DNA from 4 places in the Streptomyces sp. NBC_01317 genome. Region 1 is predicted to be linked to each of the others. Evidence: riboswitches for the same ligand, from Rfam matches in the RefSeq annotation. Region 1 holds a riboswitch; each other region holds the start of a gene.
The links. Region 1 has a riboswitch for cobalamin ahead of OG349_RS27855 (cobalamin biosynthesis protein). Riboswitches for the same ligand answer to the same signal wherever they lie in the genome.
Positions count from the first base shown of each region.

Region 2: linked by a shared signal. The riboswitch ahead of OG349_RS23260 (ABC transporter substrate-binding protein) and the one ahead of OG349_RS27855 (cobalamin biosynthesis protein) in region 1 are both predicted to bind cobalamin.
Region 3: linked by a shared signal. The riboswitch ahead of metE (5-methyltetrahydropteroyltriglutamate--homocysteine S-methyltransferase) and the one ahead of OG349_RS27855 (cobalamin biosynthesis protein) in region 1 are both predicted to bind cobalamin.
Region 4: linked by a shared signal. The riboswitch ahead of OG349_RS11765 (ribonucleoside-diphosphate reductase subunit alpha) and the one ahead of OG349_RS27855 (cobalamin biosynthesis protein) in region 1 are both predicted to bind cobalamin.

Region 1 is NZ_CP108393.1:6,402,500-6,409,986, reverse strand. It holds gene OG349_RS27870 (class II aldolase/adducin family protein) at 1-307, opposite strand, end outside; gene OG349_RS27865 (inorganic phosphate transporter) at 476-1,747, shown strand; gene OG349_RS27860 (hypothetical protein) at 1,775-2,011, shown strand; cobalamin riboswitch at 2,107-2,265, shown strand; gene OG349_RS27855 (cobalamin biosynthesis protein) at 2,301-3,554, shown strand; gene OG349_RS27850 (cobyric acid synthase) at 3,566-5,095, shown strand; gene OG349_RS27845 (putative cobaltochelatase) at 5,343-7,331, shown strand; gene cobO (cob(I)yrinic acid a,c-diamide adenosyltransferase) at 7,331-7,487, shown strand, end outside.
Region 2 is NZ_CP108393.1:5,368,016-5,375,502, forward strand. It holds gene OG349_RS23235 (nicotinate phosphoribosyltransferase) at 1-1,216, opposite strand, end outside; gene clpS (ATP-dependent Clp protease adapter ClpS) at 1,384-1,689, shown strand; gene OG349_RS23245 (DUF2017 domain-containing protein) at 1,689-2,267, shown strand; gene OG349_RS23250 (amino acid permease) at 2,359-3,828, shown strand; gene OG349_RS23255 (M67 family metallopeptidase) at 3,941-4,366, shown strand; cobalamin riboswitch at 4,384-4,519, shown strand; gene OG349_RS23260 (ABC transporter substrate-binding protein) at 4,569-5,579, shown strand; gene OG349_RS23265 (FecCD family ABC transporter permease) at 5,586-6,626, shown strand; gene OG349_RS23270 (ABC transporter ATP-binding protein) at 6,649-7,425, shown strand.
Region 3 is NZ_CP108393.1:361,639-369,125, reverse strand. It holds gene metE (5-methyltetrahydropteroyltriglutamate--homocysteine S-methyltransferase) at 1-1,834, opposite strand, end outside; cobalamin riboswitch at 1,997-2,215, opposite strand; gene OG349_RS01465 (ScbR family autoregulator-binding transcription factor) at 2,321-2,962, opposite strand; gene OG349_RS01460 (type III polyketide synthase) at 3,438-4,577, shown strand; gene OG349_RS01455 (cytochrome P450) at 4,579-5,832, shown strand; gene OG349_RS01450 (cupin domain-containing protein) at 5,902-6,465, shown strand; gene OG349_RS01445 (hypothetical protein) at 6,492-7,100, shown strand; gene OG349_RS01440 (PrsW family intramembrane metalloprotease) at 7,204-7,487, shown strand, end outside.
Region 4 is NZ_CP108393.1:2,807,754-2,815,240, reverse strand. It holds gene OG349_RS11765 (ribonucleoside-diphosphate reductase subunit alpha) at 1-1,963, opposite strand, end outside; cobalamin riboswitch at 2,109-2,241, opposite strand; partial or broken gene OG349_RS11760 (Uma2 family endonuclease) at 2,382-2,728, shown strand; gene mctP (monocarboxylate uptake permease MctP) at 2,789-4,423, opposite strand; gene OG349_RS11750 (DUF3311 domain-containing protein) at 4,420-4,713, opposite strand; gene OG349_RS11745 (GntR family transcriptional regulator) at 4,838-5,602, opposite strand; gene OG349_RS11740 (extracellular solute-binding protein) at 5,884-7,170, shown strand; gene OG349_RS11735 (carbohydrate ABC transporter permease) at 7,303-7,487, shown strand, end outside.

The DNA of each region.
Region 1 (7,487 bases):
CGGCGTGCGTGTGGACCACGGCGGAGGCGTCCGTGGTGCGGTAGATCTCCAGGTGGAGCGGCAGTTCGCTCGTCGGGCCGAGCCGGCCGGAGACCTGGCGTCCGGAGAGGTCGACGGCGACCAGGTCGCCGGGTGTGAGGCGGTCGTACGGCACCCCGCTCGGGGTGACGAGGACCTCGTCCCCGACCCGTACGGAGACATTGCCCGACGTCCCCACGACGAGCCCTTCCGCGGTGGTCCTGCGCGCGGTCGCCACCAGCTCGGCCCAGGCCCGGTGGCGCGCGTCCGCAGGCAGATGATCAGTCATATGGCGATCTTGCCAGCCCGGGCGGAAAAAGGGCAGGTCGGACAACACATCAGGCGCTCGGAGAGCCGTTCAGGAGAGACACTCCGAGTACCTCCCTAGTTAACCTTCCGTTCACCCTGCATCCTTACGTTCACCGTGGCCACCGACGTCGAACGATTGCCTGGGTAAATGGAACACTTCACGCTGCTGCTCGCGATCGTGATCGTGACGGCTCTCGTGTTCGATTTCACGAACGGTTTCCACGACACCGCCAACGCGATGGCGACGACCATCTCGACCGGCGCCCTGAAGCCCAAGACCGCGGTGGCGATGTCCGCCGTCCTGAATCTCGTCGGCGCGTTCCTGTCCGTGGAGGTCGCCAAGACGATCTCCGGCGGACTCATCAACGAATCGGGCATCCGTACCGAAGTGATCTTCGCGGCGCTGGTCGGCGCGATCATCTGGAATCTCTTCACCTGGCTGCTGGGGCTCCCGTCGAGCTCCTCCCACGCCCTGTTCGGCGGCCTCATCGGCGCCACCCTGATGTCCGTCGGCACCTCCGGTGTCAACGGCGGCGTCGTCATCACCAAGGTCCTGATCCCGGCGCTCGCCGCCCCGCTCGTCGCGGGGCTCGCGGCCATGCTCGCCACCCGGCTGACGTACCGCGTCAGCGCCCGTACGGACGAGAAGGCGACGGCCAAGGGCTTCCGGGCCGGGCAGATCGCCTCCGCCGGGCTGGTCTCCCTCGCCCACGGCACCAACGACGCGCAGAAGACCATGGGCGTCATCACGCTGGCGCTGGTCACCGGCGGGGTCCTCTCCCCCGGCTCCAACCCGCCTCTGTGGGTCATCGTCTCGGCGGGCACGGCGATCGCGCTCGGCACGTACCTCGGTGGCTGGCGCATCATCAAAACCATGGGCACCGGCCTCACCGACCTGCGCCCGCAGCAGGGCTTCGCCGCCCAGACCAGCGCCGCGACGGTCATCCTGGCCTCCTCGCACCTCGGCTTCTCGCTCTCCACCACGCAGTCCTGCTCCGGTGCCGTGATGGGCGCGGGCCTGGGCCGCAAGGGCGGGGTCGTGCGCTGGTCGACGGCGACCCGGATGTTCATCGCCTGGGGGCTGACGCTGCCCGCCGCGGGGCTGGTGGCCGCCGGGGCGGAGTTCCTGACCGGGCACGGGACGTGGGGTGTCACCGTCGTGGCGATCCTGCTCGTCGCCGTCTCCGGTGCGATCTGGCTCGCGTCGCGCCGCCGTCCGGTGGACCACACGCATGTGACCGGGGCGGATGTGGTGCCGGTGAATGTGGGGGTGGACATCGCCGCCTCCGGTCCGACAGTGGCGGGCCTCGCGTCCGTGGACGCCGCTACCGCCGGTCTGACGACCACCATCCCGGGGCCCGTCGCCCTGCCCATCCCGCCCGCCGTCGCCGGCGAGTCGGCGCGAACCGCCACGGTCTGAACCGCCACGGTCTAAGGAAGCGATCACATGAAAATCGACTGGGCAGCCCTCGGCTCCGTGTTCGGCGTCAGCCTCGTGTCCACCATCGGTCTGGTGGGCCTGTTCACCCTCGGCATCGTGGCCCTGGCCAAGCAGGAGTCGGCGGCCTCGGAGTCCGGCGGGTCGGCGGGGGGCTCCGTGGCCCTGGCGCGCACCGGCGCCTACGCGTGCTTCGCGCTGTGCGCGGCGGCCGTGGCGTACGGCATCTACCTGATCGTGGCCTGACCGTACGTACCGCGCTCGGCCCGGGGGCCTGCCCCCGGGCCTTTCGTGTGGGGCTTCGCACACTGCCCCGCCGCAGGTCAAGGGCGGGTTGACGGGCGTTCTCGCAGCGTGGTGGACTGCCGGGGCCAATTACGGCGGCAGCAGAGGAAGCCGGTGCGAATCCGGCGCGGTCCCGCCACTGTCACCGGGCACGGTGTCCCTCCGGGGAAACGTCCCCGGGAGCCAGGAACTCTCGCCGCCGCGTTTTCCGTCGAGCCGGGGCGCGGACCCTGAGTGAGGACACGTCGCCATGCCTGGCCGCGCCTGCGTCCGTGCCGCCGCTTCTGTCGCTTCTGTCGCCGCCACCAGCCCCGCCGTTTCGGTCACTTCCGCAGCGGGGGCCTCTGGTCGGCCGGCCCGGTCGGCCGGCTGGGACGCCGCGTGGGTCCACGCGTACGGGGCCGCGGGCGGGCTGCTCGCCGACCTTCTGCTGGGCGATCCGCGCCGGGGCCATCCGGTCGCGGCGTTCGGACGGGCCGCGGGGGGCGTGGAGCGCGCCCTGTGGCGGGACCACCGTGGCTGGGGCGCGTTGCACACGCTGGTCTGCGCGGGCGGGGCGGTGGGCCTGGGCGCGGTGGTGGCACGCGGGGCGCGGGGACGTGGGGCGCGAGGGCGTGCGGGTGCCGGGACGGCGGGAGTTGCCGGGACGGCGGAACGTACCGGAGCAGCCGGAGGTGCCGGGCTCGCGGGCCGGCGGGTCGCCTCGGTCGCGCTGACCGCCGCCGCCACCTGGTCCGTCGTCGGCGGTACGTCACTGGCGCGCGAGGCGCGTGCCATCGGCCGGGCGCTCTCCGCCGGGGACGTCGAACTGGCCCGGGAGCGGCTGCCGCACCTGTGCGGCCGTGACCCGCAGTCCCTCGACGCCCAGCAGATCGCGCGGGCCGTCGTGGAGTCCGTCGCCGAGAACACCTCCGACGCGGTGGTGGGCGCGCTCGTGTGGGGCGCCCTGGCCGGGGTCCCCGGGCTGGCCGGGTTCCGGGCCGTGAACACACTGGACGCCATGGTGGGGCACAAGTCCCCGAAATACCGCCGGTTCGGCTGGGCCTCGGCCCGTCTCGACGACGTGGCGGGCGCGCCAGGCGCCCGGCTGACCGCCGCGCTGGCCGTCGTCGCGGGCGGCGATCCGCGCGGGGCGTGGCGGGCGTGGCGCGACGACGCGCGCAAGCACCCGAGCCCCAACGCGGGCCCGGTGGAGGCCTCGTTCGCGGGGGCGCTGGGCGTACGGCTGGGCGGAACGCTCGCGTACGGCGGCCGGGTCGAACACCGCCCGGTACTGAACGGCGGCGGCCGGCCCGTGGAGATCGCCGACATCGAACGGGCCGTGCGGTTGTCCCGGCGGGTGAGCGGATTGGCGCTGGCGGTGTGCGTGGCGGGGCGGTTCGCGTACGCGGCGGTTTCCGGAACGGGTGCGGGGGCCGACCGGGGCGTCGGCGCGGGCGCCCTTGACGGTGCGGGTCTCGGCTCGGGCGCCGGTGACGGTGCGGGTGTGGGGAGGCCGTTGTGAGGCGGGACGGGGTGGGGGGTGGGGTGCTCATCGCCGGGACCACCTCCGACGCGGGCAAGAGCGTCGTCACCGCGGGCGTCTGCCGGTGGCTCGTGCGGCAAGGTGTCAACGTCGCGCCCTTCAAGGGCCAGAACATGTCCCTCAACTCGTTCGTGACGCGCGAAGGCGCCGAGATCGGCCGGGCCCAGGCCATGCAGGCGCAGGCCGCCCGTATCGAGCCGACCGCGCTGATGAACCCCGTACTGCTGAAGCCCGGCAGCGACCGGAGCAGTCAAGTGGTCCTCATGGGGCGCCCGGTGGGCGAGATGAGCGCCAGGGGCTACCACGGGGGCCGCCAGGAAGCGCTGCTGGGGACCGTACTGGAGTGCCTCGCCGAGCTGCGCCGTACGTACGACGCCGTGATCTGCGAAGGCGCCGGCAGCCCCGCCGAGATCAACCTCCGCCGCACCGACATCGTGAACATGGGCATCGCCCGCGCCGCCCGCCTGCCGGTCGTCGTGGTCGGGGACATCGACCGGGGCGGGGTCTTCGCCTCGTTCTTCGGGACGACGGCGCTGCTGAGCGCCGAGGACCAGGCGCTGGTCGCGGGGTACGTCGTCAACAAGTTCCGGGGCGATGTGTCCTTGCTGGAACCGGGGTTGGAGATGCTGCGCGGGCTGACCGGGCGGGCGACCCTCGGTGTGCTGCCGTGGCGGCCCGGCCTCGGCATCGACGAGGAGGACGGGCTGCGGGTGTCGCTCCGCGGGTCGGTACGGGAGTCCGCGGCGTCCGTTCCGTACGGCGAGGACGTCCTGCGCGTCGCGGTGTGCGCCGTACCGCTGATGTCGAACTTCACCGACGTGGACGCGTTGGCGGCGGAGCCGGGTGTGGTGGTGCGGTTCGTGGACCGGGCGGAGGAACTGGCCGACGCGGACCTGGTCGTCATACCCGGCACCCGCGGCACCGTGCGCGCCCTGGCCTGGCTGCGGGAGCGCGGGCTCGCGGACGCGGTGGCGCGGCGGGCGGCGTCGGGTCGCCCGGTGCTGGGCATCTGCGGCGGCTACCAGGTGCTCGGCGAGCTGATCGACGACGAGGTGGAGTCGCGGGCCGGGATTGTGGCGGGGCTGGGACTGCTGCCGGTACGGGTGCGGTTCGCGCGCGAGAAGACGCTGGGGCGGCCGGTGGGCGTCGCCCTCGGTGAGCCTGTGGAGGGGTACGAGATCCACCACGGGGTCGCGGAGGTCGGCGGCGGCCCGGCGTTCGTCTCCGACGGGGGCGGGGTGGCGCTGGACGGGTGCCGGGTGGGTTCTGTGCGGGGGACGCACTGGCACGGGGTGCTGGAGAACGACGCGTTCCGGCGGCGGTTCCTCGTGGAGGTCGCGCGGGAGGCGGGGCGGCGGTTCGTACCGGCGCCGGACACGAGCTTCGGGGCACTGCGGGAGGAACAGCTCGATCTGCTGGGGGACCTGGTGGAGGAGCACGCGGACACGGATGCGTTGTGGCGGCTGATCGAGGGGGGCGCTCCTGGGGGGCTGCCGTTCATTCCGCCGGGTGCGCCGTGACGCCGTCCGGCGGGGGCGCGTTGTCGGGGGCGCGTTGGGCTCGGGTACGTCGCCGGGGGCGGGGGCCGGGGCCTACGGAGGCACGGGTGTCCGGACTGCTATCCTCACCGCGCTTCGCGCGAGTTGCGACGCTTTACGTCCGGACACCCATGCCTCCTCCGACCCCGACCCCCTCGCGCCGGTGGGGGTTGAGCAGCCACCTGCCGCCGGTAGTCCGACACGTACTGACCGCACTCCAAGGAGCCCCATGAGTACCCCTTTCCCGTTTACCGCTGTCGTCGGAATGGACGATCTACGGCTCGCGCTGCTGTTGAACGCCGTCAGTCCGGCGGTGGGTGGTGTGCTGGTTCGGGGTGAGAAGGGCACCGCCAAGAGCACTGCCGTGCGGGCGCTCTCCGCGTTGATGCCCGAGGTTGAGGTGGTGGGTGGGTGCCGGTTCAGTTGTGATCCCGCCCTGCCTGATCCGTTGTGTCCTGATGGGCCCCATGAGGTGGGGCCGGGTGCTCTGCGGCCCGCGCGGATGGTTGAGTTGCCCGTCGGGGCCTCGGAGGACCGGCTTGTGGGGGCGCTCGACATCGAGCGGGCCCTGTCGGAGGGCGTGAAGGCCTTTGAGCCGGGGCTTCTTGCCGATGCCCATCGTGGGGTGTTGTACGTGGATGAGGTGAATCTGCTCCACGATCACCTGGTCGACCTCCTGTTGGACGCCGCCGCCATGGGCGCCTCGTACGTCGAGCGTGAAGGGGTTTCCGTACGGCATGCCGCGCGGTTTCTGCTCGTCGGGACGATGAACCCCGAAGAGGGCGAGCTGCGGCCGCAGTTGCTCGACCGGTTCGGGCTGACCGTGGAGGTCGCCGCGTCGCGGGAGCCCGAGACGCGGGTCGAGGTCGTACGGCGGCGGCTCGCCTACGACGACGATCCGGCCGGATTCGCGGGGCGTTGGGCCGAGGAAGAGAGTGCGCTGCGGGAGCGGATCGTTGCCGCGCGGGCGCTGCTGTCGGACGTACGGCTCGGGGACGCGGCCTTGTTGCAGATCGCCGCCACCTGCGCCGCCTTCGAGGTGGACGGGATGCGCGCCGACATCGTGATGGCGCGGACCGCGACGGCGCTGGCCGCGTGGGCCGGGCGTACGGACGTGCTCGCCGAGGACGTCCGGCAGGCCGCGCTGCTCGCGTTGCCGCACCGGCGGCGGCGCAATCCGTTCGACGCGCCCGGACTTGATCAGGACAAGCTCGACGACACGTTGGAGGAGTTCAAGGGCGAGGACGACGATCCCGATCCCGATGGGCCCGGGGGCGGGCCTGCGCCTGAGGGTGGGCCCGACGCGCCGGAGGACTCGGGGTCCGAGGAGGGCGACGACGCGCCCGCCGCGTCGCCGCGGCCCGGGGGCGGGGGTGGCGAGCAGGCCGCCGTGCGGGCCGGTGAGCCGTACCGTACAAAAATGCTCAGCGTTCCCGGCCTCGGGGAAGGGGCCGCCGGGCGCCGCTCGCGGGCACGCACCGAGCACGGCAGGACCACCGGGTCACGCCGGCCCCGGGGTGCGCTGACCAAGCTGCATCTCGCCGCGACCGTGCAGGCCGCCGCCCCGCACCAGCGGGCGCGTGGTCGCAGCGGGGCCGGTCTGGTCATACGCAAGGACGATCTGCGGCAGGCCACTCGGGAGGGGCGCGAGGGCAATCTGGTGCTCTTCGTGGTCGACGCCTCCGGGTCCATGGCCGCCAAGCGGCGGATGAGCGCGGTGAAGGGCGCGGTGCTCTCGCTGCTGCTCGACGCGTACCAGCGGCGCGACAAGGTCGGGCTGGTGACCTTCCGGGGCAACGACGCCGAGGTGGCACTGCCCCCGACGTCGTCCGTGGACGCCGCGGCGGCGCGGCTGGAGTCGCTGCCCACCGGGGGCCGGACGCCCCTGGCCGCGGGGCTGTTGAAGGCCCACGACGTGCTGCGGGTGGAGCGGCTGCGGGATCCCGCGCGCCGGCCGCTGCTCGTCGTGGTGACCGACGGACGGGCGACGGGCGGCGCGGATCCGGTCGCGCTCGCGGCGCGCGCCGCGCGGCTGCACGCGTCGGAGGGGACCGCGTCGGTGGTCGTGGACTGCGAGTCGGGGATCGTACGGCTCGGGCTCGCCGGGACACTCGCCGGCGATCTGGGAGGCACGTGCATCACGCTGGACGATCTGCGGGCCGACAGCATCGCCGGCCTGGTCAGGGACGTACAGGGCAACCGACGGAGGGCCGCGTAATGCCGCAGGGACAGCCGGAGACCGTACCGGACGACGGGCTCACCACCCGTCAGCGCCGCAACCGCCCGCTCGTCCTCGTCCACACCGGGGTGGGCAAGGGCAAGTCGACGGCGGCGTTCGGGCTGGCGCTGCGCGCGTGGACGCAGGGGTGGCCGA
Region 2 (7,487 bases), 1.0 Mb from region 1:
GGGCCACCACCCGGCCGCCCTTGACCAGCTGCACCAGCAGCTGGCTGTCGAGCAGCTCGGGCGGTACGGCCCCGGTGCCGAGCACCTCGGCCTCGGCGCGGCCCTCCGCGTCCCGCCGCCGCGCGGCCCACTTGCGGCCGCCGATGGACGTCTTCCCGCCCAGCGACTTCTTCGCGACCGGTACGAGCGGCGCCGCCGGGTCCGCGGACTCCGCGCGCGCCACGATCTTGTAGACCATCGAGCACGTGGGGTGCCCGCTGCCGGTGACCAGCTGGGTGCCGACGCCGTACGCGTCCACCGGGGCCGCCGCCAGCGAGGCGATCGCGTACTCGTCCAGGTCCGAGGTGACCACGATCCGGGTGTTCACCGCGCCCAGCTCGTCCAGCTGCTGCCGTACCCGGTGCGCGACCAGCAGCAGGTCGCCCGAGTCGATGCGGACGGCGCCCAGTTCGGGCCCGGCCACCTCCACCGCCGTACGCACGGCCTCGGCCACGTCGTACGTGTCCACCAGCAGCGTGGTGCCCCGCCCGAGCGCGTCGACCTGCGCCCGGAACGCGTCGCGCTCGGTGTCGTGCAGCAGCGTGAAGGCGTGCGCGCTCGTCCCCACGGTCGGGATGCCGTACCGGAAGCCGGCCGCGAGGTCCGACGTCGTGTCGAACCCGCCGACGTACGCGGCGCGCGCCGCCGCCACCGCCGCCAGCTCGTGCGTGCGCCGCGCGCCCATCTCGATCAGCGGCCGCCCCCCGGCCGCCGCCGACATCCGGGAGGCCGCCGCGGCGATCGCCGAGTCGTGGTTGAGGATCGACAGGATCACGGTCTCCAGCAGCACGCACTCGGCGAAGGAGCCCTCCACCCGCAGGATCGGCGATCCCGGGAAGTACGTCTCGCCCTCCGGGTAACCCCAGATGTCCCCGCCGAAGCGGTACGAGGCCAGCCAGGACAGCGTCTCCTCGTCCACGATCTCCCGCTCCCGCAGGAAGCGCAGCACGTCCGCGTCGAAGCGGAAGTTCTCCACGGCGTCCAGGACGCGCCCGGTGCCCGCGACGACCCCGTAACGGCGTCCCTCGGGCAGCCGCCGGGTGAAGACCTCGAAGACCGAGCGGCGGTCGGCCGTACCGGCCCGGAGGGCGGCTCGGAGCATGGTCAGCTCGTACTGGTCGGTGAAGAGCGCGGTCGACGGCACGTCCACCGGCAGCCCAAGGTCCGCAGTGTTCATACGGACGATGCTACCCCCAATACTCGTCAGAGTGACGATTTCTTTTCCGCCGCCTCCCGCGTCACCCCCGGAGTCGTTTGTGCGACCGGCCCCCGTGGGTGGCAGCATGGGTCGTGCAGGGCTGAATCCCGGGCTGCACCCGGCAGAGAAGAAGGTCGTCCCGAACCGTGAGTGTCGCTCCGACAGAGATCGAACGCCCCGAATCGGCCGAGGAGACGTTCGTCGTCCCCGAACCCGACGTGCCCTGGCTGACGATCGTGCACAACGACCCGGTCAACCTCATGAGTTATGTGGCGTACGTCTTCCAGACGTATTTCGGCTACTCCAAGGACAAGGCACACAAACTGATGCTCGACGTGCACCACAAGGGCCGCGCGGTCGTCTCCAGCGGCAGCCGCGAGGAGATGGAACGCGACGTGCAGGCGATGCACGGATACGGCCTCTGGGCGACCCTGACCCAGGACCGCGACTGATGGCCGGGCACTTCGAGGCCACCCCGGGCGGCGGCGCGGCCGTCGCGCTCGACGAGGTGGAGATCTCGATCCTGCGCTCCCTGGCCATGCAGCTGCTGGAGCTGATCGGCCCCGGCGACGAGCCCGCCCAGGGAGAGGACCCGCTCGCCTCGCTCTTCGCGGTCGGCCCCAGCGAACCGCCCGAGGACCCCGCGCTGGCCCGGCTCTTCCCGGACGCGTACGGCGATGACGACGACGAACTGAAGGAGTTCTCCTCGGAGTTCCGGCGCTTCACGGAGAACGACCTGCGGGACCGCAAGCGCGCCGACGGCATCGCCGTCGTCCGCTCGCTCGACGCGCTGGGCCCCACGGGCGAGGGCGGCGCCGTCCTCAAGCTGAGCGGTGAGGAGTGCCTCCACTGGCTGGGCGCCCTCAACGACCTCCGGCTGACCATAGGCACCCGCCTGGAGGTCACCGACGAGGACGAGGGCGCCGAGCTGTACCGGCTGCCCGACACCGATCCGCGCAAGCCGATGGTGATGGCGTACCTCTGGCTCGGCGCGCTCCAGGAGAGCCTCATCGAGACGCTGTCGGCCTGACGGCCGTATCCGGGGGGCGTATCCGGGGGGATCGGAAACCGGTCCGCCGCCGACGACGGCGCGGGCCGGCAGGCAGAAAGGGCGCATCACCATGACCTCTGCGCAGGTCGACCAGGGGCAGGACGACGGCGGCGGAGCGGCTCCCCCTACCGATGAGGACCACATCGGCGAAGAGGGCTACGAGCGCGGACTGGGCAGCCGGCAGGTCCAGATGATCGCGATCGGCGGCGCCATCGGCGTCGGCCTCTTCATGGGCGCCGGAGCGAACATCGCCAAGGCGGGACCCAGCATCATCCTCATGTACGCCCTCGCCGGCGTCGTGATCTTCTTCATCATGCGGGCCCTCGGCGAACTGCTGCTCTACCGCCCCGTGTCGGGCTCCTTCGCGGAGTACGCCCGGGAGTTCCTCGGCCCGTTCTCCGGGTTCGCGACGGGGTGGACGTACTGGCTGATGTGGGTGGTCACCGGCATGGCCGAGCTGACCGCCGCCGCCATCTACATCCACTTCTGGTTTCCCGCGATCCCGCAGTGGGTCAGCGCGCTGGTGTTCCTCGTGGTCCTCTTCGGGGTGAACCTGATCTCGGTGAAGATCTTCGGCGAGGTCGAGTTCTGGTTCTCGATGATCAAGGTCACCGCCATCATCGGCATGATCGTGATCGGCCTCGGCGTCCTCACCCTCGGCTTCTCCGAGGCCGGTGACACCGCGCGGGCCTCCAACCTCTGGGCGCACGACGGCGTCTTCCCGAACGGCATCGGCTCCAGCCTGATGACCCTCCAGGGCGTGATGTTCGCCTACCTCGCCGTCGAACTCGTCGGCGTCACCGCGGGCGAGTCCGAGAACCCCGAGAAGACCCTCCCCAAGGCGATCAACACCCTGCCCTGGCGCATCATCGTGTTCTACGTCGGCGCGCTCTCCGTCATTCTCGCCGTCGTCAGATGGACCGAGTTCTCCGCCGGCACCAGCCCGTTCGTGTACGCCTTCGAGAAGATGGGCATCCCGCTCGCCGCGGGCATCGTCAACTTCGTGGTGCTCACCGCCGCGCTGTCCTCCTGCAACTCCGGCATGTACTCCACCGGCCGGATGCTGCGTGGCCTCGCCGCCAACAGCGAGGCGCCCAAGGCGTTCGGCAGGCTCAACTCCCGCAGGACGCCGGCGCTCGGCATCACCGTCTCCGTCGCCCTGATGGGCATCGGCGTGATCCTCAACTACATCGTCCCGGAGAAGGCGTTCGGATACGTCACGTCCGTGGCGACCGCTGCCGGCGTCTGGACCTGGCTGATGATCCTGGTCAGCCATATCCGCTACCGCCGCGCCGTCGACGCGGGCCGCCTGCCGGCCTCCCCGTTCCCGGCCCCCGGCGGGGCGGTGTTCAGCTGGGTCGCGGTCGCCTTCCTGGCGCTCGTCACCTGCCTGATCGCGTACGACAAGGACGCGCGGGTCTCCCTGTACGTCGGCGCGGTCTGGGCGGTCGGCCTCGCGGTGGGCTGGCGGCTCCTCCGGCGCCGTACGGCCGGGAGCACCGAGAGCGACGCGCCCGAGTACGCCTCCGCGACGGAGTAACGCGCTTCTGTACGGGACCGGCCCCCGGCCTCCGTACCGGACGCGCTCCTGGTCTCCGTACACCCGACCCGGCCCCGCCCTCCGCGGGGCCGGGTCCGTTTATATTTCCAGCATGCTCACCATCAGCCAGGCCCTGCACGACCAGATCGTCGCGCACGCCCGACGCGACCACCCCGACGAGGCCTGCGGCGTGGTCGCGGGCCCGGCCGGCAGCGGACGCCCCGAGCGCTTCATCCCCATGCTCAACGCCGCGCGCTCGCCCACGTTCTACGAGTTCGACTCGGCCGACCTGCTCAAGCTCTACCGGGACATGGACGACCGCGACGAGGACCCGGTGATCGTCTACCACTCCCACACGGCGACGGAGGCCTACCCGTCCCGTACCGACATCACGTACGCGAACGAGCCCGGGGCCCACTACGTGCTGGTCTCCACCGCCGACAGCGACGGCCTCGGCCCGTTCCAGTTCCGCTCGTACCGCATCGTCGACGGCCAGGTCACGGAGGAGGACGTCGAGGTCGTCGCGGACGGCCCCTAGGGCGTGTCCGCGAGGTGGTGTCTGAGAGACTGACCGGCGAACCCGAGGCGGCAGGACCCAGGAAGCCGGTGCGAATCCGGCGCGGTCCCGCCACTGTGACCGAGCCCCCTTACGGCTCGGCAGCCAGGAACTGACCTGCCGCCCTTCTTCCACCAACCAGGGGACGCGGAAATCCCCTGGAGGAGGCCCAGCCGTGCATGTCATTCCCCGGCGCCGCCGCGCGCTCATAGCCGTCGCCCTGTCCGCCGCCCTCCTCCCGCTCGCCGCCTGCGGAGGCGGTACGGACGGCACGGACACGAAGGACGCGACCGGCGCGAAGCCCGCCGCCGGCGCCCCCCAGGGCTTCCCGTACACCGTCACCAACTGCGGGGTGACCACCACCTACCAGGCCCCGCCGAAGCGGGTGGTCACCATGAACCAGCACGCCACCGAGGTCATGCTGGCCCTCGGCCTCCAGAAGTCCCTGGTCGGCACCGCCTACCTGGACGACAAGATCCTCCCCGCCTATGCCAAGGCCTACGCGGACGTCCCGGTCCTCGCCAAGGAGTACCCCTCCAAGGAGAAACTCCTCGCCGCCGACCCCGACTTCGTCTACGGCGGCTACTCCAGCGCCTTCGACGCCGGGGACGGCCGCGCCCGCGACGCGCTCAAGAGCTCCGGCGTCGACACCCGGCTCAACCTGGAGAACTGCACCCGGGGCAAGACCACCCTGGACGACGTCTACCAGGAAGTACGGGAGGTCGGCCGCACCTTCGGCGTCCCCGACCGCGCCGAGAAGTGGATCGCCCACGCCCGCACCACCGTCGCCGACACCGCCGAGAAGCTCAAGGCCGTCGAGCCGCTCTCCGTCTTCGTCTACGACAGCGGCGACAAGACCGCCTTCACCGCCGGCGGCAAGGGCATCGGCAACGAACTGATCACCCGCGCCGGCGGCCGCAACGTCTTCGCCGACCTCGACAAGTCCTTCGGCGACGCCACCTGGGAACAGGTCGTCGCCCGCAAGCCCCAGACCGTCGTCATCTACGACTACGGCTCCACCACCGTCGCCCAGAAGGAGAAGCGCCTCCTGGACGACCCCGTCCTCCAGGACGTCCCGGCGATCAAGAACAAACGATTCGCCGTCATGCCCCTCTCCGAGGTCGTCCTCGGCGTCCGCGCCCCCGGCGCCCTCGCGGAACTCGCCGCGCAACTCCACCCCGAGACCGTGAAGTAAGACCCGGTGAGCACCACCACCCCGCCCGCCCCCGGGCGGATACGCCACACCCTCGTGCTGACCGGCCTCGCCGCCGCACTCGCCGCCGTTGTCGTCGCGGCCCTCGCCCTCGGTTCCGTCCGCATCCCGCCCGGTCAGGTCGTCGCCGCCCTGGCCGGGCGGGCCGACCCCAGCCCCTTCCGTACGATCGTGCTCGACGTACGGCTGCCGCGCGTCCTCCTCGGCGCGGTGGTCGGCGCCGGGCTCGCCGTCGTCGGGACCGTCCTCCAGGCACTCGTACGCAACCGGCTCGCCGACCCCTTCCTCCTCGGCATCTCCTCCGGCGCGTCCACCGGAGCCGTCCTGGTCCTCGTCCTCGGCATCGGCGGCGGTGTCACCACCACCGTCGCCATGCCCGCCGCCGCCTTCGCCGGCTCCCTCGTCGCGCTCGTCCTCGTCTACGGACTCGCGCGGCGCGGCGGCGAACTGACCGGCGGCCGGCTCGTCCTCGCCGGCGTCACCGTCTCGTACATCCTCACCGCCCTCACCACCCTCGTCCTGGTCGTCTCCGCCCGCCCCGAGCACTTCCAAGAAGCCCTCTACTGGTCGATGGGCGGCCTCGGCAGCGCCCGCTGGTCCACCCTCCTGCTGCCCGGCGTCGTCCTCACCCTCGGCACCGCCCTCCTCATGGCACTCGCCCGGCCGCTCGACCTGCTCCTCCTCGGCGAGGAGGGCGCGACCGCCCTCGGCCTGGACGCCGCCCGCTTCCGCGCCGCCGTCTTCGTCCTCGCCTCCCTGGTCACCGGCGTCATGGTCGCCGCCAGCGGCGCCGTCGGCTTCATCGGGCTGCTCGTCCCGCACGCCGCCCGGATGGCCGTCGGCGCCACCCACCGCGTCCTGCTGCCCGTCGCCGCGCTCGGCGGGGCCGTCGTCCTCGTCGCCGCCGACCTCGCGGCCCGTACCGTCGCCGCGCCGCAGGACCTCCCCGTCGGCGTGCTCACGGCGCTCACCGGCGGCCCGTTCTTCCTCTGGCTGATGCGCCGCCGCCCCGAAGGAGCCCCCGTATGACGAGTCCGGAAGGAGCACCCGTATGACCGCCTCGCTGTCCCTCGAAGGACTGTCGTACGAGACGGGCGGACGCCTCCTCGTCGACCGCGCCGACCTCACCGCCGTGCCCGGCGAGACCGTCGGACTCGTCGGCCCCAACGGCAGCGGCAAGACCACCCTGCTGCGGTGTGTGTACGGGACCCTGCGGCCCAGCCACGGACACGCCCTGCTCGACGGGCGCGACCTGCACACGATGACCCCCAAGGAACGGGCCCGCCGGATCGCCACCGTCCCGCAGGACGGCGGGACCGAGTTCGAACTCACCGTCAGGGAGGTCGTCGCCATGGGCCGCTCCCCGCACAAACGGTTCTGGGAGGCCGACACCGCCGCCGACACCACCCTCGCCGACGAGGCCCTCGCACGGGTCGGGATCGCCGGCCTCGCGCCGCGCGCCTTCCCCACCCTGTCCGGCGGCGAACGCCAGCGCGCCCTCGTCGCCCGCGCCCTGGTCCAGCGGCCGGCGCTGCTCGTCCTGGACGAGCCGACCAACCACCTCGACATCAGCTACCAGCTCGGCATCCTCACCCTGATCAAAAAGGCGGGGACCACCAACCTCCTCGCCCTGCACGATCTCAACCTCGCCGCCCACTACTGCGACCGGATCTACGTCCTCCGGGCCGGCCGGATCGTCGCGTCCGGCACTCCGCACGACGTCCTCACCCCCGCACTCCTCGACACGGTCTACGGAGTGAAAGCCGAGGTCAGCGAGCATCCGGTGACCGGCAGACCCCTGGTGGTCTACCTGCCGCCGTCCACCTGACGAACACCTTTCGTCCGTCGCGCGAGACGGCCTATCCGGATGCGAAGCGGGAATCGATACGA
Region 3 (7,487 bases), 6.0 Mb from region 1:
GGATGACCGAAGTCCCGGCTGCCTCCAAGTCGTTCACCTCGTCGCGCAGCGCGAGCGCGACCTGGAGGGCGGTGTCGCCGAGCGGCTGGTCGTCACGGACGAAGGACCAGGCCAGCATGGTGACAGGGCCGGTGAGCATGCCCTTGACCGGCCGGTCGGTGACCGACTGCGCGTACGTGGTCCAGCGCACGGTCATCGGCTCGGGGCGCGAGATGTCCCCGGCCAGGATCGGCGGGCGCACGTAACGGGTGCCGTACGACTGCACCCACCCCTGCCGGGTCGCGAGGTAGCCGGTCAGCTGCTCGGCGAAGTACTGGACCATGTCGTTGCGTTCGGGCTCGCCGTGCACCAGCACGTCGATGCCGGCCTTCTCCTGGAAGGCGAGGACCTCACGGATCTCGGCCTCGATGCGCTCGTCGTACCCCGCCGTGTCGATACGTCCCGCGCGCAGGTCGGCGCGTGCGGTGCGCAGTTCGTTCGTCTGCGGGAACGAGCCGATGGTGGTGGTCGGCAGCAACGGCAGCCCGAGGTGGGCACGCTGGGCCGTCGCCCGCTCCGGGTACGGTGCGGCGCGGTGCCCGTCGGCGTCGGTGACCGCCGTGGCGCGGGCCCGTACCGCCGGGTCGTTGGTGAGCGCGGAACCGGCGCGCGAGACCAGGTCGGCGCGGTTCGCGGTGAGTTCGGCGGCGATCGTGTCGGTGCCCTGCGCGAGACCGCGCGCCAGCGTGACGACCTCCTCCGTCTTCTGGCGCGCGAAGGCGAGCCAGCGGAGGATCTGCGGATCGATGTCCCGCTCCGCCGTGACGTCGAGCGGGACGTGCAGGAGCGAGCAGGAGGAGGACACGTCGACGCGGTCGGCGAGCCCGAGGAGCGTACCGAGGACCGACAACGACTTCTCGAAGTCGTTGATCCAGATGTTGCGGCCGTTGACGACGCCCGCGACCAGGCGCTTGCCCGGCAGGCCGCCCACGGCGCCCAGGGCGTCGAGGTTCGCGGCGGCCGGTCCCGTGAAGTCGAGGGCAAGCCCTTCGACGGGTGCCTTGGCGAGGACGGGCAGGGCCTTGCCGAGCCGGTCGAAGTACGACGCGACCAGCAGCTTCGGCCGGTCGGTCAGCGCGCCGAGGTCCCGGTAGGCGCGGGCCGTGGCGTTCAGCTCCGCCGGGGTCCTGTCCTCGACGAGCGCGGGCTCGTCGAGCTGCGCCCACTCGGCGCCGGCGGCGCGCAGGTCGGCCAGGACTTCCGCGTACACCGGGAGCAGCCGGTCGAGCAGCGTCAGCGGCTCGAAGTCCGGGGCGACACCGGGGGCGGGCTTGGCCAGCAGCAGATAGGTGACCGGGCCCACGAGCACGGGCCGCGCCGCGAGGCCCAGCGCGAGGGCTTCCCTCAGCTCGGCGACCGGCTTGGTGGAATCGGCGGTGAACACGGTGTCCGGGCCCAGCTCGGGGACGAGGTAGTGGTAGTTCGTGTCGAACCACTTGGTCATCTCCAGCGGCGCGACGTCCTGCGTGCCGCGCGCCATCGCGAAATACCCGTCGAGGGCGTCCGCCGCGACGGCGGCGCGGTGGCGTGCGGGGATCGCGCCGACCAAGACGCTGGTGTCGAGGACGTGGTCGTACAACGAGAAGTCGCCGGTGGGAACCTCGTGGATGCCGGCGTCGGCGAGGCGGCGCCAGTTCGTACGGCGCAGTCCGGCGGCCGTGTCGCGCAACGCGTCGGCGCCGACGGTGCCTTTCCAGTAGCCCTCGACGGCCTTCTTCAGTTCACGGTTCTGGCCCTGGCGGGGGTAGCCGTGCACGGTCGCCCGTGCTGCCGCGGCTGCGGACTTGTCTGTCACAGAACTCTCCTTCGCGAGCGGTTCTCTGCCGTCCCGGGGACGGTCGAGGGCACGAGAGGAGCCACAGACCGGACGGATCACGTCCCGGGTGTCCGGGTGCGCGTGACCGCCTGATATGTACGCCGACCCGCCCACGAGGTCACCGGGATCTCCGCGCACGGTGTTCGCGCGCGGGCAGTGGCAGGTCTTCGGACTCGTGGGCGCGTCTCTACGGACGAGACACCTACTGGCCGTCGCTTCCCAGACCCGATCCGGGCCCAGTGCTGATGACGGCGGTCGTTCCCACTCACCGCTGCGGGGCAGTCCCGGATTCCCACCGGGTTCCCTCTTACGACGCCGCTGTCTGGCTGACAGGGCGAACCAACTGCACTCGTCACCCTATGCCCTCAGCTGAAGCGCCGGGAGCCCCTTTCCTTATTCCGGAAGGGGGAGGGGTTCCGGACGGGGGAGGGCCCGCTCACCAGGTGGGAAGGCCCGCTCACCGGATCAGGCCGCCATGATCGCCTCGGTGACCCGTACCCCGCGGTCGGGCGCGGTGTCGATGCTCGGCATCAGGCCCGGGACCGCGATGCTGGGCAGGATGTGTCCCCACAGTATCGATATCCGCCGCCCGAGATCCTCGCGATTCGTCAGGGCGCGGGACATCAGCTGGATGCCGGCGAAGGCACCGACCAGCAGTTCGACGGTGTCCTGCGGGCGCACGCTGGGGAGCAACTCACCCTGCGCGCGTGCCTCTTCCATCAGCGACACCAGATGGACGGGCCACTGGCGGAAGGGGCCGCTGTGGTCGACGCCGGGGGGAGCACCCTGGTCCACGGTGAGCCGGACGCTTCCCCTGAGCAGTGCGTTGTCCAGGAGCCGGTGGGCCACCGCGAAGGTGATGTCGATGACTTCCTGGAGCTTGGAGGCCTGTGGGGGTACGGTGCCGAGCTGTACCTGCTCGTCCAGGACCGCCTGCGCCAGAGCTTCCTTCGACTGGAAGTGGAAATACAGGGCACCCTTGGTGACCTCAGCGCGTTCCAGAACCATGGTGAGGGTCGTGGAGGAGTAGCCGAACTCGTCGAAGACCGCGCCGGCCGCCTCCAGAATCGCCATGCGCGTCCGGATGGCGCGCTCCTGTGTTGCCATGAATGACCCTTCCGCGCAGCCGGGTTGACCAGCACAAAACAAACCGCCCAGCCCGTACTATAGGGCTCAACGACTCCCCGAATGTCTCTCCCGCGCCAAAACGTTGGGACGCGAAGGGGTCTCCGGGACCTACGAGTCCCGTGGTGACACCGGTACAGGATGGCCGGTTTTCGGCTTCCGACCCGTTCGGTGGACGGGTCGTGACCCACGGTCGCCGGGCCGGTGGGGTCCCGGCCGTCGGAGCGACGCATCGGGGACCGGGCGGCGCGCCCACGAACGGACGATGCGCCCCTTTTGTGCTTACTTTCCGTAGTCATGGGTAAGATCCCTCACGGTCCTTCGGATCCCGCCCCCTCGCTCCCCTGACGCTCCTCCCAGGGGCCAGTTCCCGGCAGTTCCCCAGGTTGCGGGGTGGTGGGCCACCACAGAGTGTGGGCCGCAGTTCACAGCGAACACGAACGAAGGAGAGCGCGTCGTGGCGACTCTGTGTAAGCCCGATGTGTCGGTTCCCGAGCATGTGATCACCATGGAGGACACCCTCGCCCTGGCGCGGTCGCTCCACGCCGGCCACCCGCAACTTCCCCTGGCGCTCCGGTTGATCGAGAACACCGGGGTGGCCAAGCGCCACCTCGTCCAGCCCATCGAGGAGACCCTCAGGCACCCCGGCTTCGAGGACCGCAACCGGCTGTACGAGTCCGAGGCGAAGGCGCGGGTGCCCGCCGTGGTGAACCGCGCCCTGGACCACGCCGAGCTGCGTGCCTCCGACATCGACCTGATCATCTATGTCTCGTGCACGGGCTTCATGATGCCGTCGCTGACCGCCTGGCTGATCAACACCATGGACTTCCCCAGTCACACCCGGCAGTTGCCGATCGCCCAGCTCGGCTGCGCGGCGGGCGGCGCCGCCGTCAACCGGGCGCACGACTTCTGCCAGGCGTACCCGGACGCGAACGTGCTCATCGTCGCGTGCGAATTCTGTTCGCTCTGCTACCAGCCGACCGACCTGGGGGTCGGCTCGCTGCTCTCCAACGGCCTGTTCGGTGACGCGGTGGCCGCCGCCGTCGTCCGGGGCAAGGGCGGCACCGGCATCGCGCTGGAGCGCAACGGCTCGCACCTCGTGCCCGACACCACCGACTGGATCGCGTACAGCGTCCGCGCGACCGGCTTCCACTTCCTGCTGGACAAGCGGGTGCCCGGCACGATGGAACCCCTCGCCCCCGCGCTCCGCGCGATGGCCGTCCAGCACGGCTGGGACGCGGCGGCCCTCGACTTCTACATCATCCACGCGGGCGGCCCGCGCATCCTGGACGACCTCAGCCACTTCCTGGAGGTCCCGCCCGAGGCGTTCCGGTTCAGCCGCGCCACCCTCACCGAGTACGGGAACATCGCCAGCGCCGTCGTCCTCGACGCGGTGCGCAGGCTGTTCGACGAGGGCCGGGTCGAGGACGGCGCCAGCGGGATCATCGCGGGCTTCGGGCCCGGCATCACCGCCGAGATGGCCCTCGGACGCTGGTCCACCGACTCCCTCGCCGGCCTGGAGCTGTCCGAACGGCACGTCCTGACCACCCCGGTCCACACCGACCGGCCCTCTCCCGCGACGGAACCGGTGAGCTGAGATGACCACCAACACACCGGAGACGGCGGCCCCCGCGCAGGACACCCCCGACACCGGGAGGGACGCGCATCCCGTCCGGTTCTGGGCCGTGCCCCACCTGTCCGGGCTGGACTTCGACCCCTTCCTCGCCGAACGGCTGCGCGAGGACCCGGTCAGCCGGGTCCAGCTCCCCCACGGCGAGGGGTTCGCCTGGCTGATCACCCGGTACGAGGACGTCAAGCTGGTCACCAACGACGCGCGCTTCAGCCGTCAGGCGCTCGTGGGCCGTGCCGTCACCCGGATGACCCCGCACTTCATCCCGCTCGACGCGGCCGTGGGATTCGCCGACCCGCCCGACCACACCCGGCTGCGCCGCTCGGTCGCCAAGGCGTTCACCCCCCGCGCCGTCGCCGGGGTGGAGGAGCGTGCCCGGCGGATCATGGACGACCTCATCGACGGCATGCTGCGCGCGGGCGCGCCCGCCGATCTGATGGCGCGGATCCACGGGCCGTTCCCGCTGGCCGTGATCAGCGAGATCATGGGCGTGCCCGAGCACGACCGGCCGTTGATGCGGAAGTGGACGGAGTCGCTCCTGACCGCCGCGCACAGCCGGGCCCACAGCGAGCGTGCCAAGGCGGAGATCGGTGCCTATTTCACCGACTTCATCGGCCGGCGGCGTACGAACGGCGGCGACGACCTCGCGGCGGTGCTGGCCGAGGCGGTGGAGACGGACGAGCTGAGCCTCGAAGAAGCGGTCGCGATCGCCGTCCTCATCCAGATCAGCGGCGCCCACGCCGTCACCAACAACAGCGCCAACATGCTCTACGCGCTGCTCACCCACCCGGACCACATGGCGCGGCTGCGCGCGGAACCCGAGCTGCTGCCCGCCGCCGTCGAGGAGCTGCTGCGCTTCATCCCGCACCGCAACGGCGTGGGCATCGCACGGATCGCCACCGAGGACGTGACGGTCCGGGGGGTACGGATCCGGGCCGGCGAGGCCGTCTACGCCTCGTACCTCACCGCCAACCGGGACTCGGACGTCTTCGCCGATCCCGGCCGGCTCGACTTCGACCGGGGCCCCACCCCGCATCTGGCCTTCGGACACGGACCGCACTACTGCGTCGGCCCGATGCTCGCCCGGCTGGAGTCCAGGATCATGATCGCGAGCCTGCTGGAGCGGCTGCCGCGCCTGCGGCTCGCCGTGCCGCGGGACGAGGTGCGCTGGCGGCGCGAGGCATTGATCCGCGGCCCCGAGGCGCTGCCCGTCCTCTGGTGAGCGACCCGTCCGTACCCGTCTCCGCCTTCCTCTGCCGCCTTTCCCTTCCGTCTCTTTCCGGAGGACCGCATGACCCTGATGACCCAGCGGGCCGGGCTCGCGCGCACCGAAGGCCTGGTCGTCCCGCCGGGCGGGGGCACGACCGTCCGTACCGCCTCCCAGGAGGTGACCTTCAAGGTCACCGGCGAACACTCCCGGGTCTCCTCCAGCTTCGAGGTCGTCGTCCCGCCGGGCTTCGACGTGGGCGCGCACCGGCACGCGCACAGCGAGGAGCTGTTCTACGTCCTCGACGGCGAGCTGGACGTGCTGGCGTTCGAACCACGGGTGCTCAGCGAGGACTGGCGGCACTGGGAGTCCGCGTCGGGCCGCACGGTCGTACGGGCGACGCCCGGCACGGTCATCGTCGTCCCGCCGGGCTGCCCGCACGCGTTCGCCAACGCCGGCGACGGACCCGCGCGCATGTTCTTCCAGTCGTCCCCGCCCACGGACCACGAGCGGTACTTCGAGGAACTGCTCGACATCCTCAAGCAGGAGGGCGCACCGGACCCCGACGCCGTCAACGAGCTGCGCGTGCGCTACGACATCCAGCAGCTCACGCCCCTGCGGCACGACGCCCGGAAGGAAGCGGTCTAGGGGACGACGGGTACGGGCACAGAGGCATGGCGGACGCACCGGTCACGCGACACCCGCCCGCGCGGCCGTCCCGGCCGACGCGGTGGGCCGTCGCGGGGGTCCTGTGCGTCGTGCTGGCGCTGACCGTCGGCTGGTCGCTGATCGACGGCGCCCTCGACGACGACGAGCCCGTACGGGACAACACGGAGCTGGTGCTGGGGCCGGGCGACGACACGCTCGTCCTGCGGGTGGTGGGCGGGGGCTGGCAGCTGAGCAAGGCGGGGAGCGACTCCGGCAGCGGCCTGTCCCTGTCGCGCGACGGTGTCGACTTCGTCGCGAGTTACGTCGCCGTCCCCGTCACCACCACCGCCGACGCCGGGGAGCTGTGGCCGGGGCTGCGCAGGATCCAGTCGGCGGTGGACAGCGACATCGTGCTGGGCGCGCCGACCCGGGCCACCAGTGCCGGGGGAGCACCGGGCGCGACCGGGACGCTGCGCAGGGGCGGCCGCGCGGGCCGGGCCGCCGTGTGGGTGTCGCCGGGGCAGGACTACGCCGTCGAGATCACCGTACTGGCGGAGCCGGACGCGGACCCCGACGCCCTGGCGGACGGGCTCGCGCAGGCCCGCGAGGTCGCCTTCCCCGGGGGCGTCCTGTGAGCCCGGCCCCGGCGCGGGTCCGCGAAGTGGTGTCCGGCTCGCGACACCGGGCACGCGCGCCCCGCCCTCCGGGCGAACGAGCCCACGGCGCGGACACACCCCGGTGACCACCCTCGGCGCGTCCGCCGGGCGCAGGGTCGTGGGCCTGATGTGGGCCGTCCTCTGCGCGGCCGGCGCGGCGCTGATCCTCTACGACTTCTCGGGCCTCGTCCGGGTCTTCCCCGGCTCCGCCCTGCTGGCCGCGGCGCTGCTGCTGCTCACCGTCCTCGTCGGGGTGGGCATTTTGGAACAGGCGCGCCCCGTCCGGCCGCCGTCCCGCCCCTGGGCCTGGAGCGGCGTCGCCTGGGGCGGCACCGCGGCGACGGGCAGCGCCATCGTGGCCAACAC
Region 4 (7,487 bases), 3.6 Mb from region 1:
TGAGCTCCTGCACCAGGTACGAGTTGACCTGGAGGAACTCCCCCGACAGCGTCTCGCGCTTGAAGAGGTTGGAGACCTGCGGCTCGATGCACTCGTACACGCCCGCGATCGACGCGATGGTCGCCGTCGGCGCGATCGCGAGGAGCAGGGAGTTGCGCATGCCGCTCTTCGCGACGCGGGCGCGCAGCGCGTCCCAGCGCTCCGGCCAGTTCAGCTCGACGTCGTAGTGGTCGGGGTGCAGCACGCCGGCGGCGGTACGGGTCTCCGACCAGGCCGGGAGCGGCCCGTTGCGCTCGGCGAGCGCGCAGGACGCCTCGTACGCGGCGAGCATGATCCGCTCGGCGATCTTCGTGGAGAGCGCGGCCGCCTCGGCGGAGTCGAACGGCAGGCGCTTCTTGAAGAAGACGTCCTGGAGGCCCATCGCGCCCAGGCCCACCGGACGCCACTTGGCGTTGGAGCGGCCGGCCTGCTCGGTCGGGTAGAAGTTGATGTCCACGACCCGGTCGAGGAAGGTGACGGCCGTACGGACGGTCTCGTCCAGCCGCTCCCAGTCGATCTCGCCCGAATCGAGCACGAAGGCGCCGAGGTTGACCGAGCCGAGGTTGCAGACGGCCGTCTCGCCGTCGTCCGTGACCTCCAGGATCTCCGTGCAGAGGTTGGAGGAGTGGACGACCTTGCCGGGCAGGGCCGTCTGGTTGGCCGTACGGTTCGACGCGTCCTTGAAGGTCATCCAGCCGTTGCCGGTCTGGGCGAGGGTACGCATCATGCGGCCGTACAGCTCACGGGCCGGGATGGTCTTCCGCGCCAGGCCCGCGGCCTCCGCCTCGCGGTACGCGGCGTCGAACTCGTCGCCCCACAGGTCCACGAACTCCGGGACGTCGGCGGGGGAGAACAGCGACCACTCGCCGTCCGCGTCGACGCGGCGCATGAACTCGTCCGGGATCCAGTGGGCGAGGTTCAGGTTGTGCGTGCGGCGGGCTTCCTCACCGGTGTTGTCGCGCAGTTCCAGGAACTCCTCCAGGTCCGCGTGCCAGGTCTCCAGGTAGACACAGGCCGCGCCCTTGCGCCGGCCGCCCTGGTTGACCGCCGCGACCGAGGAGTCCAGGGTCCGCAGGAACGGGACGATGCCGTTCGAGTGCCCGTTCGTGCCGCGGATCAGTGAGCCGCGCGAGCGGATGCGGGAGTACGAGAGGCCGATGCCGCCCGCGTGCTTCGACAGGCGCGCCACCTGGTGGTAGCGGTCGTAGATCGAGTCCAGCTCGTCCAGCGGGGAGTCCAGCAGGTAGCAGGAGGACATCTGCGGGTGGCGCGTACCGGAGTTGAAGAGCGTCGGCGAGGACGGGAGGTAGTCCAGGCGGCTCATCAGGCGGTAGAGGGAGGCGACCTCGTCCAGCGCGCGGACGCTGGTGTCCTCGGCGAGACCGGCGCCGACGCGCAGCATGAAGTGCTGGGGGGTCTCGATGACCTTGCGGGTGAGGGGGTGGCGGAGCAGGTACCGGCTGAAGAGGGTACGGAGCCCGAAGTAGCCGAAGCGGTCGTCGGCGTCCGGGTCGATCAGCGCGTCCAGGAAGTCGGCGTGCAGCGCGACGAAGTCGGCCGTGCGGTCCGCGATCAGGCCCTCGCGGTGCCCCACCGCGACGGACGCGGAGAACGCCACGGCGCCCTGGCTCGCGGCCTCTTCGGCGATGGTACGGGTGAGCAGCCGGGCGGCGAGCCGGGAGTAGGCCGGGTCCTCGGAGATGAGCCCCGCGGCCGCCTCGGTGGCGAGCTCGCGCAGCTCGGCCTCGTCCGACCGGGCATTGCGGCCACGCAGCGCGGCGCCGGCGACGCGTCCTGGGTCGGTGTCGGGCAGATCGGCGGTCAGGTCGGTCAGGAGCCGCAGCAACGCGGTCCCGGGTCCGTCGGTCACCTGTGCGGAGACCTCGGAGATGCCTGAAGCCGGATCGGCTGGCGCGATGGTCACGTGGTGCTCTCCCTCGCTCGGCTCTGGGCCGTCGGCGGGGAAGCGGGGGCGCGCGGATCCGCCACTCACCCGTCTCCGGGCAGCACGAACCACGGCGTCTCCGGCCCAGCCTCGGGGCCCGGACGTCCTGGCACCCGGTTCGGTCGAGCCGGATGCGCTGCCGGCAGGTGTTCGGACTCACGGGTATGACAAAGCACACCACAGCAGACCGTTGCGGGACAGTTCCGGATTCCCACCGGATTCCCCTGCGTCGACAACGAGGTTGAGCATACATCTGGGGGGCGCACGGTGAAGCACCCCCTAGATGTTGTGTCGCGCCCCACTTCGCCCCATGGATGTCGGAGTCCTCCACTATGGTCCCGGAGACGAGGAGGCCGCCCTGTGACAGCACACGAGAACCGGTTGGCACCAGGTCGACAGGGCCGGGCGAGCTCGCCCGGACGGCACCCTCGCCCCCGCCGACGCCTTCACCGGCCAAGGCGAATGGGCCGACCCCGCCCCCGTCCTGATGGCCGTCGAAGTCACCTCGTACGACTCGGAACCGACGAGCGGGACCGCGTGCAGAAGCCGCGTGCCTACGCGGAGACCGGGATCCCGGTCTATCTGCTGATCGACCGGGACAGTTGCGAGGTGACGGTCTACAGCGAGCCGAACGCCACCCGCTACGAAATCGCGCACACGGTGCCGTTCGGCAAGGACGTCAGCCTCCCCGACCCCGTGGGGATCACCCTGGAGACCGAGCAGCTCAAGGAATGGGTGCGCTGACGACGGACGGGCCGCCGGAGTTCCGGCGGCCCGTCCTGGATGCTGCTTTCGTACGGCCCGTCAGCGCACGGGGTCCGGGTCCGCCGGGGTCAGTGGCAGATCCTTCTTCACGCCCGGGTCGCCGATGTCCGCCGTGTAGTCCGACGGGCTCGTCTCGTCCACGCCCTCCGGGGCCTTGGCGGCCTTGAAGACGAAGGTCAGGACCACGCTCACCACCAGGTTCAGCACAAACGCCGTCAGGCCGATGTAGCCGATCTCGCCGATGCCGGGGATCTCCTTCGAGGAGCCGCCGAAGTGCGCCTGCGTCGGGCTCGCGACGCCGTACGCCGCAATCGTGCCGTACAGCATGCCCACCGCCCATCCCGTGAGCAGCGCCCAGCGGTGGAACCAGCGGGTGAACAGGCCGCCGACCAGGGCCGGCATCGTCTGGAGGATCCAGATTCCGCCCAGCAGCTGGAAGTTGATCGCGACCGTCTTGTCCATCGTCAGGACGAAGGCCAGCGCCCCCACCTTCACCAGCAGCGACACCAGCTTGGAGACCTTCGTCTCCTGCGCGGGGGTCGCGTCCGGTTTGATGAAGTCCTTGTAGATGTTGCGGGTGAACAGATTCGCCGCCGCGATCGACATGATCGCGGCCGGCACCAGCGCCCCGATGCCGATCGCCGCGAAGGCGACCCCCGCGAACCAGTCGGGGAACATGTTCTCGAAGAGCTGCGGGATCGCCAGCTGCCCGTTGTCGACCTTCACCCCGGCCGCGATCGCCATGAAGCCGAGCAGCGCCAGCAGGCCCAGCATCAGTGAATACAGCGGCAGGATCGTGGTGTTGCGCCGGATCACCTCACGGCTGCGGCTGGAGAGCGTCGCCGTGACCGAGTGCGGATACATGAAGAGCGCGAGCGCCGAGCCGAGCGCGAGCGTCGCGTAACCCCACTGCTGGGCCTCGCCCGGCGCGAGCGCGCCGCGTGGCGCCCCGGTCGCCGGGTTCTTCTGCGCGAACGCGTCGCCCGCCTTCGCGAAGATGTCGTCGAATCCGCCCAGTTTGACCGGGATGTAGATGATGGCCACGATGATCACCAGATAGATCAGGGTGTCCTTCACGAACGCGATCAGCGCGGGCGCCCGCAGCCCCGACGAGTACGTGTACGCGGCGAGCACGGCGAACGCGATCAGCAGCGGCAGGTCCTTCACGAACCAGTTCGTGTCCTCGCCGCCGCCGACGCCCATCACGTCCAGCACCGCCTGGATCCCCACCAGTTGCAGCGCGATGTACGGCATGGTCGCGAGGATGCCGGTCACGGCGACCGCCAGCGAAAGACCCTTCGAGCCGAACCGGCCTCTGACGAAGTCCGAGGTGGTCACATACCCGTGCTTGTGCGACACCGACCAGAGCCGGGGCAGGAAGGTGAAGATGAGCGGATAGACGAGGATTGTGTACGGCACCGCGAAGAAGCCCGCCGCGCCCGCCGCGTAGATCGCCGCCGGCACGGCCACGAAGGTGTACGCCGTGTAGAGGTCGCCGCCGAGCAGGAACCAGGTGACCCACGTGCCGAACGACCGTCCGCCCAGGCCCCATTCGTCGAGACTCTGTTCGTTCTCCGCCCGGCGCCAGCGCGCCGCGAGGAAGCCCATGACCGTGACGGCCAGGAAGAAGAAGATGAAGACGCCGAGCGCGACGCCGTTCACACCGTCGTTCATCGCGACGCACCTCCCGCGCGGGATCCCGTACGGGCGCGCTGGTCACGCCGCCACAGCTGGAAGGCGATCATCGTCAGCACGGCCGACACGACGACCCAGAGCATCTGGTACCAGTAGAAGAACGGGATGCCGATGAACGCCGGATCGGTCCGCGCGTACGAACTCACCCAGAGCAGCGCCACGAAGGGCGCGACCAGGCAGAAGGCGATGATCACACGTAAGGGTGTGACCGTGGGGGGAGGGTTCTCCTCGGGTGCTTCTGAAGGTGCTGCTGGCGGTGCTTCTGACATGCGCGGCTCCGTCCCCTCACTGCTCGCCGTTTCGCTGATCGCTTTCGCAACGCGCAGGAAATCTAGGGGACGGCCCCGTCCGTGGGAAGACCGCGACGGCCGTGGGAAGACCGCGACCGGTCGCTCAGTCGGTCGGCCTGCGCAGTCTCGCCACGAACTTGTAACGATCGCCCCGGTACACCGACCGCACCCACTCCACCGGTTCGCCGTTCCCGTCGATCGAGTGGCGCGACAGCATCAGCATCGGCAGCCCGACATCCGTGCCCAGCAGCCCGGCCTCCCGGGGGGTGGCGAGTGAGGTCTCGATCGTCTCCTCGGCCTCGGCGAGGCGCACGTCGTACACCTCCGCCAACGCCGTGTAGAGCGAGGTGTACTTGACGAGCGAGCGGCGCAGCGCGGGGAAGCGTTTCGCCGACAGGTGCGTGGTCTCGATCGCCATCGGCTCCCCGCTGGCGAGCCGCAGCCGTTCGATCCGCAGCACCCGCCCGCCTGCGGTGATGTCGAGCAGCCCGGCGAGCGTGTCGTCCGCGGTGACGTACCCGATGTCCAGCAACTGGGACGTGGGTTCCAGCCCTTGGGCCCTCATGTCCTCGGTGTACGAGGTGAGCTGGAGGGCCTGCGAGACCTTGGGCTTGGCCACGAACGTGCCCTTGCCCTGGATGCGTTCGAGCCGTCCCTCGACGACCAGTTCCTGGAGTGCCTGCCGAACTGTCGTTCTCGACGTGTCGAACTCCGCGGCGAGAGTACGCTCTGGCGGAACCGGTGTGCCGGGGGGCAGCGTCCCCGTCATATCGAGCAAGTGCCGCTTGAGACGGTAGTACTTGGGCACGCGCGCCGTGCGTACGGGAGCCGTACCCTCGGACTCCGTACCGCTCCCGTCCGTGGCCATGGCCTGCCTTCCCGACTGTGCTGCTGCCGTCACCGGCTCCTCCGTCTGTCGCGGCTCACATGGTGGCACGGACCGCTCACGGGTCGTCGCCCCTCCTCAGGTGTCGGTCCGATAACGGACGCGACTGTCCTTCTTATACACCCTTGACACCCCCAAAGGTCTAGGCCAAGCTCCCGGTACTGGTCTAAACCATTTAAGACCAAGCCCCCGACCCCACAGTCACTACTAGTCGTATGGCTTCGCGGTGGGCAGCAGTTGCAGGCATCCCTGAGGAGGGTGGCGTGAAGCGCAAGCTCGTCGCGGCGATAGGTGTCGCGGGCATGATGGTCAGCATCGCCGCATGTGGTTCGGACGACGACAAAGGTAGCGAAACCAAGGCCGGCGGCAGCAAGAACCTGACCGTCTGGGTCATGGACGGCTCCGCCCCCGACGCCTGGATCAAGGGTGTCAACAAGGAGTTCGAGGCGGCCCACAAGGGCGTCAAGGTCAAGGTCGAGATCCAGCAGTGGAACGGCATCCAGGAGAAGGTCACCACCGCCCTCTCCGAGGACACCCCGCCGGACGTTCTCGAACTCGGCAACACCCAGACCGCGGGCTACGCGGTCACCGGCGGTCTCGCGGACCTCACCGGTGACAAGGCGGCGCTCGGCTACGACGGCTGGAACAAGGGCATGCTGGCCTCCACCGAGCTGGACGGAAAGCTGTACTCCGCCCCTTGGTACGCCGCCAGCCGCGTCGTGATCTACGACAAGGCCATCTTCAAGAAGGCCAAGGTGACCCCGCCGACCACGCGTGACGAGTGGATCGCCGGCCTCAAGAAGATCCAGGCGTCGGACAAGAAGGTCCAGCCGATCTACCTGCCCGGCCAGAGCTGGTACGTGTACTCCGGCTTCGTCTGGGACGAGGGCAGCGACCTCGCGGTCAAGGACGGCGACCAGTGGAAGGGCAACCTGGCCTCCCCCGAGGCCACGGCCGCCATCAACTTCTACAAGGAACTCCAGTCGTTCTCCACCGCGCCCAAGGACAAGGACGAGGCGACCCCTCAGCAGTCCACCGACGTCGTGCCCAAGGGTGACGTCGCGTCCTGGATCGGTCTCGGCTGGGAGGCCGGCGGCGCGATCGACGCCCTCAAGAAGGCCGGCAAGACCGCCGACTTCGGCTACTTCCCGATCCCGGGCAAGACCGCCGACAAGCCGGGCTCCGTCTTCTTCGGCGGCTCCAACCTCGCGGTGGCCGAGCGCTCCCCGAACAAGGACCTCGCCAAGGAGTGGCTGGCCCTCGCCGCGGGCAAGGCCCAGATGGCCAAGTACGCGGAGGCCACCGGCGGCGCCCTGCTGCCGAACAACGACGCCTCGCAGTTCGCGCCCCCCGCGGCCTCGTTCGCCGAGGCCATGGCCAAGTCTGCGCCCGTCGGCAAGATCACCCCGGTCACCCCGGGCTGGGCGAACGTCGAGACCGCGCCGAACCCGATCAAGGACTTCATGACGAAGGTTCTGAACGGTGAGGACCCGAAGAAGGCCGGCGAAGCGGCCGACAAGGTCATCGACGAGCGCATCAACCAGCAGTAGTCGTCACCACCCGGTGGTGCGGGCGGTGTTCTGCACCGGCCGCGCCACCGGGTTCTGTTCGTGCACAGCGGCCCGCCGTCCGCGGGTCGCGCCCGGCCGGGCGCGGGAGCCCCAGAACCGCGAGGAAAGACCATGACCGTGCACTCCCAGGGAGCGGTGACCGCCGCACCCGAGGACGCGCCCGGAAGGGCGGCAGGGGAGTCGACGACTCCGCCTCCCCCCACCGGATCCCAGGAAATCCACACCCCTCCACGCGGCAGACGCTCCCGGCTCGGCGCGCTGGTGCCGTACCTGCTGATCGCCCCCGCGGTCCTCTC